2 regions of the Brevibacillus sp. FSL K6-0770 genome follow, and region 2 is predicted to be linked to the other one. Evidence: a T-box and tRNA genes for the amino acid it is inferred to sense, from the RefSeq annotation. Region 2 holds a T-box; the other holds one or more tRNA genes.
What was found. A T-box is a leader RNA that pairs with one kind of tRNA and senses whether it is charged. The one in region 2 lies ahead of trpS (tryptophan--tRNA ligase), so its partner is inferred to be a tRNA-Trp.
Positions count from the first base shown of each region.

Region 1: it encodes a tRNA-Trp, which carries the amino acid that the T-box ahead of trpS (tryptophan--tRNA ligase) is inferred to sense. The anticodon was not compared.

Region 1 covers NZ_JBBOBQ010000001.1:1,035,109-1,043,160, forward strand. Annotated here, with positions in the region: rRNA gene NST23_RS05285 (23S ribosomal RNA) at 1-423, shown strand, start outside; tRNA gene NST23_RS05290 (tRNA-Asn) at 477-552, shown strand; tRNA gene NST23_RS05295 (tRNA-Ser) at 556-648, shown strand; tRNA gene NST23_RS05300 (tRNA-Glu) at 653-726, shown strand; tRNA gene NST23_RS05305 (tRNA-Val) at 777-852, shown strand; tRNA gene NST23_RS05310 (tRNA-Met) at 930-1,006, shown strand; tRNA gene NST23_RS05315 (tRNA-Asp) at 1,043-1,119, shown strand; tRNA gene NST23_RS05320 (tRNA-Phe) at 1,156-1,231, shown strand; tRNA gene NST23_RS05325 (tRNA-Trp) at 1,237-1,310, shown strand; tRNA gene NST23_RS05330 (tRNA-His) at 1,336-1,411, shown strand; tRNA gene NST23_RS05335 (tRNA-Gln) at 1,441-1,515, shown strand; tRNA gene NST23_RS05340 (tRNA-Gly) at 1,523-1,598, shown strand; tRNA gene NST23_RS05345 (tRNA-Cys) at 1,620-1,693, shown strand; tRNA gene NST23_RS05350 (tRNA-Leu) at 1,702-1,783, shown strand; gene NST23_RS05355 (helix-turn-helix transcriptional regulator) at 2,039-2,866, shown strand; gene NST23_RS05360 (ABC transporter ATP-binding protein) at 3,042-4,787, shown strand; gene NST23_RS05365 (helix-turn-helix domain-containing protein) at 5,050-5,895, shown strand; gene NST23_RS05370 (ABC transporter substrate-binding protein) at 5,966-6,955, shown strand; gene NST23_RS05375 (NAD(P)/FAD-dependent oxidoreductase) at 7,014-8,052, shown strand, end outside.
Region 2 covers NZ_JBBOBQ010000001.1:1,255,437-1,263,488, reverse strand. Annotated here, with positions in the region: gene NST23_RS06385 (ArsR family transcriptional regulator) at 1-1,142, opposite strand, end outside; gene NST23_RS06380 (HXXEE domain-containing protein) at 1,215-1,751, opposite strand; gene NST23_RS06375 (TetR/AcrR family transcriptional regulator) at 1,764-2,354, opposite strand; T-box leader at 2,488-2,752, shown strand; gene trpS (tryptophan--tRNA ligase) at 2,820-3,803, shown strand; gene NST23_RS06365 (sodium:solute symporter family protein) at 3,875-5,347, opposite strand; gene NST23_RS06360 (DUF3311 domain-containing protein) at 5,344-5,547, opposite strand; gene NST23_RS06355 (Zn-dependent hydrolase) at 5,662-6,867, opposite strand; gene NST23_RS06350 (MmgE/PrpD family protein) at 6,875-8,052, opposite strand, start outside.

The DNA.
Region 1 (8,052 bases), 220 kb from region 2:
CATCGACGGGGAGGTTTGGCACCTCGATGTCGGCTCATCGCATCCTGGGGCTGAAGTAGGTCCCAAGGGTTGGGCTGTTCGCCCATTAAAGCGGTACGCGAGCTGGGTTCAGAACGTCGTGAGACAGTTCGGTCCCTATCTGTCGCGGGCGTAGGAAGTTTGAGGAGAGCTGTCCTTAGTACGAGAGGACCGGGATGGACGCACCGCTGGTGCACCAGTTGTCACGCCAGTGGCACAGCTGGGTAGCTATGTGCGGACGGGATAAGCGCTGAAAGCATCTAAGCGTGAAGCCCCCTCCAAGATGAGACTTCCCACAGCGCAAGCTGGTAAGACCCCTCATAGACGATGAGGTTGATAGGTTCGGTGTGGAAGCGCGGTAACGCGTGGAGCTGACGAATACTAATCGGTCGAGGACTTATCCACACACTCTTAGCAATCATGCGTATTCAGTTTTGAAGGAATAAATCCTTCAACGTTCCTCGGTAGCTCAGTTGGTAGAGCAATCGGCTGTTAACCGATCGGTCGGCGGTTCGAGTCCGTCCCGAGGAGCCATATGGATGGATGTCCGAGCGGCCGAAGGAGCACGATTGGAAATCGTGTAGGCGGGGTTGACCCGTCTCGTGGGTTCAAATCCCACTCCATCCGCCATCTTGGCCCGTTGGTGAAGCGGTTTAACACAGCAGCCTTTCACGCTGTCATACAGGGGTTCGAATCCCCTACGGGTCACCTATGAATCCCAACTATTTGTTGGGTCCCTGACAAAAGTCGGGGAGTATGGAGGCTTAGCTCAGCTGGGAGAGCATCTGCCTTACAAGCAGAGGGTCGGCGGTTCGATCCCGTCAGCCTCCACCATTTAATATTTAGAAGAATAGTCAGCAAAAAAGCGCTGCACGATGCGGCAACGCTGACAATTGCTTCTATAAAATCGTCGCGGGATGGAGCAGCTCGGTAGCTCGTCGGGCTCATAACCCGAAGGTCGCAGGTTCAAATCCTGCTCCCGCAACCAAATTTTCCTTAACGGGAATTGGCTGCAACCAAATATGGAGCTGTGGTGAAGTTGGAGTTCACGCCGGTCTGTCACACCGGAGGTCGCGGGTTCGAGTCCCGTCAGCTCCGCCATTTCTTGACAAAAAGAATGGCGTATGCAATAATTATGGCTCGGTAGCTCAGTCGGTAGAGCAGAGGACTGAAAATCCTCGTGTCGGCGGTTCGATTCCGTCCCGAGCCACCATGTGTAGGGGCATAGTTTAACGGTAGAACGAAGGTCTCCAAAACCTTTGGTGTGGGTTCGATTCCTACTGCCCCTGCCATTTTTAAAAAGCAATAGTGAATATGGCGGTCGTGGCGAAGGGGTTAACGCACCGGATTGTGGCTCCGGCACTCGTGGGTTCAAGTCCCATCGATCGCCCCATATGATTTTCAAAGTTGGGGATTACTTATTGGGGTATAGCCAAGCGGTAAGGCAACGGACTTTGACTCCGTCATTCCTAGGTTCAAATCCTAGTACCCCAGCCATTTATATGCGGACGTAGCTCAATTGGTAGAGCGTCGCCTTGCCAAGGCGAAGGTCGCGGGTTCGAGACCCGTCGTCCGCTCCATTTTTCATCAACTCTATACGTGGAGGCATAGCCAAGGGGTAAGGCACGGGTCTGCAAAACCCTTATCCCCGGTTCAAATCCGGGTGCCTCCTCCAACTTAATTGCCGGTGTGGCGGAATGGCAGACGCGCGCGACTCAAAATCGTGAGGGAAACCGTGGGGGTTCAAGTCCCTTCACCGGCACCATCTATGTAATCAAGCTCTAAGGAAGCACTTCCTTAGGGTTTTTTGTTATGGATAAGCTTGATTCAGAAAAAGAGATCAACTAACGGAGGAGGCTACACTTTGCATATCCTCAATAATTGAAAATGATTATCATTATCTATTATAATATACGAGAACTGAAATTTTCACAAGGGGTAAATTTAAAAATGTGCTAGGCAGGATGCTACTGAATAAAGGCGGGCCTCCTCAGCCTCATTTATAGCAGGTGGGTTGGAAATGGATAAAAGAGAAGTTGGACGGTTAATCGATTACTATGCAAAAGAGTCGATGACGATCATGAGTGTGTCACTGGAAGAGCGCCAGCCGGGTATGAAGTATTTTGGCGGGCGGACAGGCTTGCACTCCGGTTTTATTTTTCCGCTATCTGGGAACGCAAAGATGTGGTTTGACGGTATGGAATACGACATGGAGCCAGGAATGGTCGTGCATGCCGGCCCGAATATGCGATTGGATCGCAAGGTGATCGGAGACAAGAAGTGGTCATATATTCTCGTGCTTTATCAGGTTGATCATCAGAAAACAGCAGACCAGTACAACTTTGCTGAGAAGCATTACATGCTGCGCCTCGTTGAGCAGAGTGTGCCATTGCAGGAAAAGCTCAGACATTTGGAACGATTTTGGAGCAGCCCGGGAGACTTGTACAAGCTGCGTGTCAAAGAGCTGTGGTACGGAATCCTCAACGAGTTGTTTGCGCTTGTCCAGCACAGTGAAAAAGACGAAGGACGCCTGCTTTTGGAACGGTTGCTTGATTACATTCATGATCATTACATGGAGAATCTGAGTATCAATCGGCTTGCTGAGCTGCACCAGATCAATGTCAACAGACTGGCTTATTTGTTTCAAAAGCATTTGAAAATCAGTCCAGGCGAGTATTTGAACAGGTACAGACTCAACCAGGCGAAAAATTTACTGAATATATTTCAAAATCAGATGAGCATCAAGGAAGTTGCACAAAGGACGGGTTTTGCTGATCCACTGTATTTCAGCAAGCGCTTCAAAAAATATACGGGGCTATCTCCGAGCGAGTTTCAGCGCGATTCATGAATATTCCATGCGCATTCATGAATGTGCCATTTTCTTTCAGTGGACTCGTTGCTATACTATGTGTGCGATTGATTATCATTATTAGCTTACAGTGACTTATCCCATCTGCCACTCGCATTGGCTTGCACAAGTGATAATCAAATAGCATGGAAATACCAAGGAGGGGGTACAGCTTTTGATTCGACGATTTTTCTCCTATTATCGACCATACAAATGGTTGTTCATGCTTGATTTTGGCTGCGCCATTATCGCCGGGCTTCTGGAGCTGGCGTTCCCGGTAGCCGTGAATGCCTTCATTGATGACCTGTTGCCAGGCGGCAAATGGGGACTGATTGTGTGGGCATCGCTCGGATTGCTTGCCCTGTACGTAGTGAATACCCTGTTGATGTACATCGTCAACTATTGGGGGCATATGCTGGGGATTAACATTGAGACGGATATGCGGCGAAAGTTGTTTGCACACATCCAGAAGCTCTCGTTCCGTTTCTTTGACAATTCGAAGACAGGGCACCTGATCGGACGCTTGACCAACGATATGAATATGATTGGCGAGATGGCGCACCACGGACCGGAAGATTTGTTTATCGCGATCATGACTCTTGTCGGTTCATTTGCGTTGATGCTGTCTATCAACTGGAAGCTTGCTGTGCTGACCTTTGTCGTCGTGCCAGTTATTATTTGGGTCGTCGTTCATTTCAACAAAAAGATGACGCAGGCAATTCATCAGCTTTTCCGTGACGTTGGAGACTTTAACGCCCGTATCGAGGACAGTGTAGGCGGCATTCGGGTCGTCAAGGCATTTTCCAACGAGGCGCATGAAGAAAAGCAGTTTGCCGTCAACAACGGACGTTTCCGCCTGACCAAGCTAAGCTCGTACAAACTGATTGCCAAAAACGGATCGATCAGCTATATGATGATGCGTTTTGTCACTTTGTTCGTCATGGTCTGCGGAACGTGGTTTGTCATTCAGCAAGAGCTTTCCTATGGAGAGTTTGTCGGATTTTTGCTGCTGACCAACGTGTTTTTCCGCCCGATCGAGAAAATCAATGCGATCGTGGAAAATTATCCGCAAGGCTTTGCCGGGTTCAAGCGCTATACGGAGCTATTGGATACAGAACCGGATGTAGCGGACGCCGCAGATGCAGTGGAAATGCAGCCATTCCAGCATGAAATCCGCTTTGATCGCGTTTCTTTTGGCTACGATGGCGAAAAAAGAGTGCTCAACGGCGTAAATCTGGTGATTCACAAAGGGGAAACCGTCGCATTCGTCGGCCCGTCTGGCGCGGGGAAAACGACTCTTTGCAGCTTAGTGCCGCGTTTTTACGAAGTCGAGGAAGGCTCCATTTCTGTCGATGGCATCGATATTCGTCAGGTGACACAAGAATCGTTGCGCAGACAAATCGGGATTGTGCAGCAGGATGTGTTCCTGTTTACAGGTACGATTCGCGAAAACATTTTGTACGGCAAGCTTGATGCGAGCGAAGAGGAAGTGTGGGAAGCAGCGCGCCGAGCGCGACTGGACGAATTTATTCGCGCTCAGGAGCAAGGAATGGACACTGTCATTGGCGAGCGGGGCGTGAAGCTGTCTGGGGGGCAAAAGCAGCGGCTGGCGATTGCCCGCATGTTCTTGAAAAACCCGCCGATTCTGATTTTGGACGAGGCCACTTCCGCACTGGATACGGAGACAGAGCTGGCGATTCAGCAATCGCTGTCCGAGCTGTCCAAAGGCCGCACGACACTGGTAATCGCCCACAGGCTGGCAACTATTAAAGATGCCGATCGGATTGTCGTGGTGACAGAGCAAGGCATCGTCGAGCAGGGACATCATCGGGATCTGGTCGACGCAGGCGGTGTATACAGCCGCTTGTACCAGGCACAGTTTGGGGTATTGAAAGACTTGGAAGTCGCGAGCCAACAGTAAAAGAGCAGCCGTGTCGTCTGAAACCGTGCTCGATGCGATTGTCTGTCAATGGGCAAGATCGAAGCGATGAAGCGGACACTTTTTACGGAATGGAAAAGAATGAAGTTGAAACCGATAATAAGATTGATTATCAATTTCAATAAAAGTATGATTAATTAGTGTGTCTTTAGCAGGATGAATGCGATTGCTTGTCCCAAAAAAGCGGAGTAGACGCGCACATTGAGCAGTAGCACTTGATTGCAAAAGGTGTGTGAAAGGAAAGATGGACATCAACAAGCTTGCCGAGCATTTTGCGCGTACCTCATTTCGAGTGGAGCAAGTATGTCGTTATGTGCGCGGGCCAGGGAAGAGCTGTGATGATTATACGGAGCCTTTTCCGGGATTTGTTTTTCCGCTGCGGGGCAAAGCCAATTTTGATTTCAGCGGCAAAGTGTACACGCTGACTCCGGGGAACGTGCTTCACGGTGGCGCGCGAATGCCGCTGAATCGAAGCGTCCTCGGCGATACGAAATGGGAATATTTACTCGTTTTATACCGGATCGTTGCACCGGAGCCGTCTGGCTTTTGCCTGCCGAACATGCATTTTCAGCTACACCCGGGGCAAAGCCCCCGCCTCCTGGAATTGCTGGAGCTATTGTGGCGCTCATCGAGAGAACCGGGCGGAATCCAGGCTTTTCAGACAGAAACGCTCTTCCGCTGCGTTCTGGAGGAACTGTTTGTCTGTGTCCGCAACCAAAGCAATGACGGAGAACAAGCGCTGTTTGAGCAAGTATCGAAGTACATACACGAACACTATATGGATGGGCTGAGCGTACGTGCTTTGGCTGAACTGAATGATATTAATGAAAACCGTTTGTTTTATGTGTTCAAAAAATACACGGGGTTGGGACCCGGCAAATATTTGATGGCCTACCGTCTCAATCGGGCGAAGGAGAGCCTGCTTGCGAATGACGCACCGATCGGCGAGGTGGCGAAAAGCGTGGGCTATGCCGATGCCTTGTACTTCAGCCGGATCTTCAAAAAGCAGGTGGGCCTCTCTCCAGCCGAATTTCGCGGAAGGTTCAGGAATAATCCATATGGATTTCAGGATGGCTCCATTCCTATCTAAAATGCGTTTTGCTACACTGACCGTAGTTTGATCGGTCAAGCAAAACTCACGTTATATCGGAGGAGACAGAATGAAAATACTCACAAGATTATTCGTATCGCTTGTCCTTTTGGCAGGTATTTTAGCGGGGTGCGCTGGAACGCCAGAGCCTGGCAATAATCAAGCAGGAGCAGGAACACCACCGGCAAAGGCGGATGAAGCCAAGCAAGAAACGGGCCAATGGCCGAGAACATACGTAGACGCACTTGGCCGCGAAATCGTGTTGGAAAAGAAACCAGAGAAAGTCGCGCTCTTATTCTTCCGTAACTTCGAGCATATGTTTTTGCTGGAGGAAACTCCTGTAGCCGCTACAGATTTGAATGTTCTGGATGATTGGGAGTCACTCGCTCCCTACAGATCGAGCAAAATCACAGATATCGGTTCCATGACGAGTCCGAACCTGGAAAAGCTGCTCGAAGTCGGGCCAGACCTGATTATTATGGTGTCCGGCCGCTATGGCAGCTATGGCGATAAATTGGAGAAGATCGCTCCGGTTATTACGGTAGACAGCAATGAAAACAACTGGCAGAAAGCTTTGCGGGAATACGGCAAAATCTTCGGCAAAGAGCAAAAGGCAGAAACAGAAATTACCCGGATCGAGACATTGATCGCGGATTCCAAAGAGCAATTGAAGAAATTCAGCGACAAGACGTTTGGTGTCATCATGCTGGGAGAAAAGCAATTTTGGGGCTTTACGACGCAATTTATTTTCAACAAGGAAACCGGCCTTGGCTTGCAGCCGCCAAGCAAATACGTCGACATGTCGTCCAAAGGGGAGCAGATTTCCCTGGAAGGATTGGCGGCGATGAACCCTGACTATATGTTCGTGTCTGATATCGGAGGCTCTTCGAAAAAATTGCAAGGCTATCTGAAAAATTTGGAAGGCGACTCCGCATGGAACTCGCTGAATGCAATCAAAAACGGACATATGTACGCGTTAGACAGTTCGATCGCAGCAGGCGGGCCGCTGGGAATCGAGTTGGGAGTCAAGACCATTGTGAAAAATATGCTGGCACAATAGAAAACGCTACTGCCTCTTTTGGCAGCGCAAGAAGTGCCAAAAAGGAGAGAAACGAACTATGAATCAAGCAGAATTGTTTGACGTTACGATTATCGGCGGAGGGCCAGCAGGACTTTTCGCTTCCTTTTACAGCGGCTTGCGGGAAATGAAAACAAAGGTCATTGAATATCAGCCAAGACTGGGCGGAAAAGTCCACGTCTATCCGGAAAAAATGATTTGGGATGTCGGCGGCCTGACGCCTACGCTGGGCGAAAAGCTGATCGAGCAGTTGATTCAGCAAGGCTTAACTTTCGATCCAACCGTCGTGTTGGGGCAAAAGGTGGAGCGGATTGCCCGGGATGAGAACGGCGTGTTCATCCTGCACACTTCGGCTGGGGAGCAGCATTATAGCAAAACCGTCATTTTGGCGATCGGCGGGGGAATTTTGGAGCCGCAACGGATCGACTTGGAAGGTGCGGAGAAATTCGAAGTATCCAACCTGAGCTATACCGTCAAATCATTGCGCCGCTTCAAGGACAAAACCGTGATCATTTCCGGGGGCGGCAACTCCGCAGTCGACTGGGCGAACGAGCTGGAGCCAATCGCTAAAAAAGTGTACCTGACCTATCGCAAAGAAGCGCTGTCCGGCCATGAGGCACAAGTGACGCAGTTGTTGAACAGCTCGGCAACATGCTTTTTCAACACGACGATTACCAAGCTGATCGCGTGCTCCAACCAGGAAAAAGTCGAGCGGGTGGAATTGACTAACCACTTGACCGGAGAAGTAGAGGAGCTGGCGATTGACGAAGTGATTATCAATCACGGCTATGAGCGCGACAGATCGCTTTTGCAAAACAGTCACGTGAATCTGGAAATGGCGAATGAATACTTCCTTGCCGGAACGACAACAGGCGCTACTTCCGAGCCGGGGATTTTTGCGGCGGGAGATGTGATTTCCTACGACGGAAAAGTGCATTTGATTGCCGGAGCTTTCCACGACGCAGCAAATGCGGTCAACCAGGCGAAGCTGTACATTCAGCCGGAAGCACATGAAAGCGGAATGGTTTCGTCTCACAATGAAATTTTCCAGAGCCGCAATCGCGAACTGATCAAGCAAA
Region 2 (8,052 bases):
ATCTCTTGCTTGCCCCGCTTTTTCAAAATCGACTCCAGCTTGGACAAAGTCATGACGCTTAACGACGTCAACTGGCTCAGTTCCTGCAACTTTTCCGAGTCGTAGCGATAGGCGATCTGCTCCTCCCGTCCCAGTGGTCCAAGGACGCTTTTGTCGTCCAAAAACACCATCCAGTTGCCAGCTCCCCGCTCCTTGGCGTGAAGAAGTGCCGTGCCGCCGTGAATTTCCGCTTCGTAAGCCGTTTTGCCGATGCCGATGCCGCACGTGACCAGATCGGGGCGAATCCCGAACAGCTCCTCCAGATCGGGAATCGTGGCGTAGTCAGACGTGACCTCCTGCACTTTTCCGCGCGTGGTAAAAATCACGTAGCGCCCCGGCCCGGCCGTCTTCAGCGAGCCTTGCAAATACTTGGCGTAGCGCAAGAGCTTTTCCATCGTCTTGATCTCGGCATTTTGCCATTCATCCGTGGAAAAATTGCCGCCCGCAAGCTCGCGGAACGGATCGATTTCCATCATCTGCACCGCGATCTGCGTATCCTTGAAGTGGAGCATCTCGTGCGTGCGCAAAAGCATGTGGATGACAGACAGCACCCCCGCTTTTGTCGGCACGACGCGATGTACCGGGACACCGCGGCGCAAAAGCTCCAGCTCAGCCGTTCGCAGGCAAGTGACCGCTGCCTTTGTCTTGCCTTCCTGCCATAGCTTTTCGTGAAAATCCGCCAGCTCACTGGCCAAAATCGCGCCCTCGTAATGTTTGAGCCAGCGAAAGCCTTCTGCTATGCCCGCTTCCTGCAAAAAGTGTCCCAGCTCTTCCGCAGTGAACGTGTCGAAGCTCACCTCGTCTACGCGAATCCCGAGCTGGTGGGACAAATGCAGCAACGTTCGGTACAAGCTCGCGCCAATGTGCGGCACATAGGCTGTCGGCACCTGGATTTTGCCCGTCTGGCTCGCCATCGCATGCGGAACCTGGCCGGAAAAAAGCCACATGTCCACCTCGTCCAGGTGCGGCAGCAGCAAATCCGGAATGTCTTCTTCTCTCCAATACACAATCGGCAAGCATTCAATCTCGGGAAACTCCTGCACAGCCGATTCGATGATCGCAAGCGAATCATCCGCGCCGATCACGCCTAGTCGCAGCCTCAATACTCGTCCCTCTTTCACGCTTTTTTCCTAGAATAGCAAAAATTTGCGCCGGCAAACAGCCACCGCCTTCCGTTAACGGGCGACCAGACTGCCTGCTGCCTGCCCGATCCGGTGCGCCGCGTACAAAATGGGCACGACCAGCAAACAGTAAGGCAGCGTGCTCCAGACGAGCGACCATGTGACCAGACCCGCTTCGAACAAGTGGACATACGTGTACACGCTGTAGGGCAGAACCAAAATCACGGCAGTTGCCACGCCAGGTGTGTACGTGCGCAGCGCAATTGTATGCCCGAGATGGGTGAAGACATGCAGAAACATGACGTGCAGGCAGACCAGGAACAACGGCAAATAAGTTCCCTGTGGCAGTGTGGCAGCCGCAAGCACGACCGCAGCAGAGAGGACAGCGAAAATGCACGCGACTGCCACGGCAAACTGTGCGGTACTCATGGACAGAGACGGCTCCAGCCATTTTTGCAGGCCGCGGGGAACCTTTTGCATGATCTGCTCCCGCTTCACCCGGAGCCAGCTTTCGACCATGATGATTTCCTCCAGATCGTGAAAGACAAACACAACCAGCAACAGCCAAATGAGATGCGTCAACTCACCCATGCGCCATCCTCCTCATCGCTTTTCCTGCAAAATTCCGTGCGCCAAAAAGCATACGGCTTCGTCGGCGAGCTGCTCGGGCGGCTTTTCCCCGGTCAGCAAAAAGCGGGCCGTCAGCCGGTAGCATACGGCGACCATCGCTTCTGCGGCCACTTCAGGCGACAAAGCGGCGCGGACGTGTCCGGCAGCCTGATTTTGCCGCAAGTTGGCGCTTACCATCGCTGCCAGCTTGCGGTGCAGCTCCTCTCCTGCTTCCGCCTGATACAGGACAATCTGCGTCAATTCGGGCCGCTCCTGAAAGAACCCAAACAGAGCGACGAGATTTTCGCGCACCTGGTCGAAGACGTCTGCTTTGCCCAACGCCGTTACCTTGCTCCCTCCGTCAGCAAGCTCCCACAGCCGGGAAAAAAATTCGTCCATAAGCTGCTGGTACAGCCCTTCCTTGCTCTCGAAATACTGGTAAAAAGAAGCTTGCGTCAGCCCCGCCGCCTTGACGATGTCGCTCACCCGCGCGCGATGAAACCCTTTCGCCGCAAATTCAGAAGCTGCCGCCGCAAGCAGTCGGCCACGGCTTTGCTCGCCTTTTGGCAATTTGCTCTCCTCCATCTCCCCACCCCCAAAAGTAACTCAACAGTTATATAACTCATGAGTTACTTTTACATTTTTTGGCTTATTTTGTCAATCCCCTCTTGCTTTTTTGATTGGCACTGCGTAAAATGATTGCTCAAAGGGTATCTTTTTAATGGCAATGAGGAAGAAGAGTAGTCATTTTTCGAGACGACAGAGAGCTGATGGTTGGTGCGAATCAGTGTTGAGGGAATGATGAATGGGCTTCCGAGCTCCAAACCGAACCCGGCTTGTTCGCAGCGGCAGTAGGCTTTGGCGTTACGTCCGTACGTTACAAAGGACACCGTATCAAAACGGTACGGAACAAAGCGATTTTGCGCATGATTGTTTCCTGTGCAAAATAACAAGGGTGGCACCACGGTTCATTCGTCCCTGTCCAGGGCGGATGGACCTTTTTGTATTTCCATCATTTATTTCCCCATTTGGAAAGGAGCAGCATCTATCATGAAAACCATTTTTTCCGGTATTCAGCCCAGCGGCATCTTGACCCTCGGCAACTATCTGGGCGCCATGAAGCATTTTGTTCCGTTGCAGGACCAGTTCAACTGCTATTACTGCATCGTCGATCAGCATGCGATCACTGTGCCGCAAGAGCCAGCTGTTTTGCGCGAAAACATTCGTCGTCTCGCAGCCCTCTACCTGGCAGTCGGCCTCGATCCGAACAAAATGACCTTGTTCATCCAATCGGAAGTTCCGGCCCACGCCAAGCTCGGCTGGATCATGCTTTGCACGGCGTACCTCGGCGAGCTGGAGCGCATGACCCAATTCAAGGACAAATCGGACGGACGCGGCGAGTCGATCCCTGCCGGACTGCTGGCGTATCCTCCGCTGATGGCGGCAGACATTCTCCTGTACGGCACAGACCTCGTTCCAGTCGGCGAAGACCAGAAGCAACACCTGGAGCTGACGCGCGACCTGGCAACCCGCTTCAACAACCGTTACGGAGAAATTTTCACCATCCCGGAAGTTCGCCTGCCGGAAACGGGCGCACGCATCATGTCGCTCGCCGATGGCACGAAAAAGATGAGCAAATCCGATCCGAACCAGGGCGGCTTCATCTCCATGCTGGATGACCCGGCTACGATCACGAAAAAAATCAAGCGTGCGCAGACCGATTCCGACAGCGCTGTGCGCTATGACAAGACAGAAAAGCCAGCTGTCTCCAACCTGATGACCATCTACTCGCTCTGCTCCGGCAAATCGCTGCAAGAGATCGAAGCGATGTACGACGGCAAAGGCTACGGCGCTTTCAAGACCGACCTGGCCGAAGTCGTGGTGGAAACATTGCGTCCGATCCAGGAGCGCTACGAGCAGCTATTCCACTCCTCCGAGCTGGATGACATTCTCTCTGCCGGAGCCAAAAAAGCCAATGATGCTGCCAACGAGATGCTGCACAAAGTCGAAACAGCGATGGGCATGGCTCGCTGACCGACAGCAAGAACCACGCAAAAAACGGGCCGGGATATATCTCCCGACCCGTTTTCTTTTGGCAAAGGCGACTACGAATACTGCGTTACTTGCTTCGCATCGGCCGCCTTTTTGGTAACGAAGCTGACAGCAACCATGACGAATATGTTGACCACGAGAGCGAAAACCCCGTTGTTCAAATCCTGAATCCACTGGGGGAAGCCCGCGAACAGCATGGCCATGGTCGTTTTGGTGAACGTCATGTACAAGACGATTCCTACCCCGAAGAAAATGCCCAGGAACGCCCCTTGCTTCGTAATCTGGTTACGCTTCATCAAGCTGCAATACAGGGCCGGAGCCAATTGGGTCACCAAACTGAACGAGGTGAGGTACAAAGTGGCAAGCGTGTTGTTCTCGCCCAAAGCCATCATCGTGCACACGAGGGACAGGACGATCACGAAGCTTTTGGCAATCAAGGCAGAGTTGGCCCCTTCGGCCTTGGGAAACATGTAACCGTATACATTCTTCGTCAGCATCGTAGCCGCAGACATCAGCATCATGGAGCCGGGCACGAGGGTAGCCAACAAGCCTGTAGCACCGATGATGCCCACAAACCACGGATCAAACGTCTTCATCGACAGGCGCAAAAGCGCGTAATCGCCGTCTGGCCCCGTAAGTCCAGGCACTTGAACGATGGCGGTAAAGCCGACAAAGTAGACGAACAAAATCATGATCGCATAGAGCGGAAGCAAAATGGCGTTGGTGCGGAATGTCCGCGCATTTTTGGCTGCGAAAATCGTCGGTGCGTTATGCGGCCACATGAAGTAGCCGAAAGCGCTGATCGCTACGGTGGAGATGAACCAGGAGAGACTCATGCCTTTGTCCGGCAAGGTCAAAATCCCTTCCTTGGCCGCACTGACCGTTTCAAACATATGTTGAAAACTGCCATGGTAATGCACGGGCAAGTAAATACCGAGGAACAGGATGACAAAGAAAATCAGAAAGTCTTTCACCGTGGAAGTCCAGGCAGAACCGTGGATGCCGGAAATCATGACGTAAACGACCAAGGCGATCATCCCGATCCAGATCGCTACGGTAGGAGAAATCGCTCCGTACGAAGTGGCGGACACCAGTATACCCATCGACTTGAACAACAGAACAATATAAGGGACAAGGGCGACTACGCCGACAATCGTCACAAACACGCCCAACACGGGACTGTTGTATTTGACGGCAAAAAATTCGGATTGGGACACGAGGTTGTGTTTCTTCGCGAACCGCCAGATCGGGGGCAACAGCCAGTAGGACGTAATCGCGCCCAAAGTCGTGAAAGCGATCAGATAAAAGCCGACTGCGCCTTTGGAATAAGCCAGACCGCTCGTGCCGAGCAGGGTAAAAATCGAGTACGTCTCACCCGCCAACAGCAGGAACACGAAAATACTGCCGAATCCCCTGCCGCCAATCGCCCATTGCTCCATGCTCATGTCTTTTCCCCTGCGGGCCATGATGCCCAGCAACAGACTGACGAGTAACGCCCCGAAGATGATCCACATCGCGCTGTTCATTCGGTTTCCTCCTCTTGTTTGTTAATCGGATCGAGCTTGAAAATGATCCACATGATGACAGAGGACATAATCGTCCAGAAAAAGAACCAGAACAGCAGGAAAGGAAGTCCGAAAACGAATGGTTCCATTCGGTTGACAAATCCTGTGCCGACAAGAATTGCCAGAAACGGCAGCAAGCCGAGCAAATAATACACTTTCATCGATGTAGCCCCCTTTTCGTGGCAGGCAACAGGAGACCAGCCGCCCGGTCCGGTCGTTTACAGCCGTTCCGGTAAAAATGGCCAGCGCTCCGTTCGCCTGCTCTGTGACTGTTTTTATTGGGCCTGTCCGTATGTTTTCATCAACAAATGCAGTGTTTCCAGCATGACATTGGCTCCAGCCTCAATGTCTTCCCAAGACGTAAACTCATCCGGATGATGGCTAACCCCGTCCTTGCTGGGAACGAAAATCATGCCGACGTCGGTAACAGCCGTCAGCGAGTTGGCATCGTGATTGGCCCCGCTGAACATGTACTGGTAAGACTCGCCTAGTTGCTGGCACGCTGCCTCTATGTTCGCCTGAATCCGCGGCGAGAGCGCATTTGGCCGCTTTTCCACGTCCACCTCGATCCGGGCCGCGATATTGGCTTGCGACCAGTTCCGAATCTGCTCCTCAATCCCCTTCATTTCCTCCCAGTTGCTGCCGCGAATTTCAATGTTGAGATCGGCTTCGCCTGGCACGACGTTTGCCAGATTGGGCGAAATAGCTATTTCGCCAACCGTTGCCACAATATCGCTGTTCGCTGCGACAGCGAGCCTGTTGACCTCCTGGATCAAGCGCGCCGCATCAAGCAAGGCGTCATGGCGCAGATGCATCGGTGTCGTGCCGGAGTGGCTGGCCCGCCCCTTAACTTTCACGGCTAGTCTCAGGATTCCCGCAATGGCTGTCACAATGCCGATTCGCTTTTGATTGGTTTCCAAAAGGGCGCCCTGCTCAATGTGCAGTTCCAGATAGCAATGGTAGTCGTCTTTACTGCGCTTGGCGCCTGCAACGTCGCACCATGTAAAGTTCAACTGACGCAGTTTTTTGTCAAAATCTTCCGACTGTTCGATTGATCCTGCGACTGCTCTGCTGCCAAATGTGCCTCCGAGAAGATTGGCTTCCTCGCCTACAAAACCAACCAGTTCTAGCGGCACTTCCGGCAGGCTGCCTGCTTCCTGCAATGTCTGGATACATTCCAGTCCGACGATGACGCCGAGCGCTCCGTCGTACAATCCGCCGTTTGGCACCGTATCGAGGTGGGAGCCAAACACAATGGCGGGTACTCCCGCAGCTCCCCACCGACCAGTCACGTTTCCCAAGCTGTCTTCGTTTACCGTCAGCTTCAGTGCGGACATCTTTTCTTGCAGCCAGGCAAGCGCCCTTTTTTCCTCGGCGGAGTAGGCCAGCCGGGTATAGCCTGCTGTTCCTGCATTGGCAACCGCGCCCACTTCCATCAAGTTGTTTTTCAACCGTTCGAGGTTGATGCGCATTCGTGTCATGTTGTCTTCATCCTTCCACTGACCAACTTTCGATCCGCTCCAGCCATTCGCCGACGGACGTTCGCTCTGGTAGCAGCAAGGCTTCTGCGATCATCTTGCTGGATACATCCGCCTTCCATCGTCCGAGCATGCTGGTAAATTTGTCGCGCAGCAATTCCGTTGGAAACGGCTGATCGAATCCCCCCGATGCCGCATCGACGTAGACGCTTTTCGTTGTGCCTTCGCGCGTCGCAACCGTCACTCTCGCCGCACGCTTGGCTGGCAGCAGCGCCGTCATTTCCGCACTTTCCGTCACGCGTATTTTTTTTGCCAGCTCGCGGACAGAACGGTCTTGGAACAGGGCCCCAGAGAAGCAATCGTACAGCGAATGGCCGTGGATGAGCACGGAGAGCAAAAACGGGATGGAAAACTTCGCCGCCAAAGCGTTCGCCGGATCTGGATCGTCTAGGCGGGCCGCCAAACCGTACGTCTCTACTTGCACGAAGTCGATCTGCGCTGCTTGCAGCTCCATTTCTTGCTGGAGAGCAAGCAGGGCATCGATTGCGGAATGGGAAAAACGGCAAGACGGGTATAGCTTGAAGTAATTTTTGTTCAACAAGGGCGGTGCCCACAAATCCGTCTGGAACAGCTCGTACCGGATGCCTTTGGACAAAATCGTTCCCCACAGATGGTCGACGACATGCTCGCTGCTTGCAAAACCGGCCGCCTGGAACTCCCACGCCTGCAACGCCAGAAAACTGCCGATCCCGGCATACAGATTGCGAACCGTCATCCCCGTGACGGCTGCTTCCCAAGACGTTGCCAGCGGGAGCGAGGCAGCGAGCAGCGCCGCCTCGATGATTTGCTGCCTGGACTTTTTTTGCAAAAGGCCGCTGGCAACCGCTCCCCCGACAATTCCCCACGTTCCGTGCGGGTGCATGTCGTCATTCATGTTGCTCGCATAAGCCAGACGCGCTGCTACTTCATAGCCAATGGCAAAGGCACGGATCAGTTCTGCGCCTGACGCCTTGTGCTCCAGGGCGGTAATCAGGGCAGGCGCGAGCATGTGCGCCGCAGGATGCCCTTTTGCAAACTGGTTGCCCTCATCCAGCTCATTCGTTACGATCGCGGTGCCGTACAGCATCGCTGCCTGCGCACTCGTCGTATACAATCCGGTTCCAAATACGGGAACGGCGTGCAGCTCGT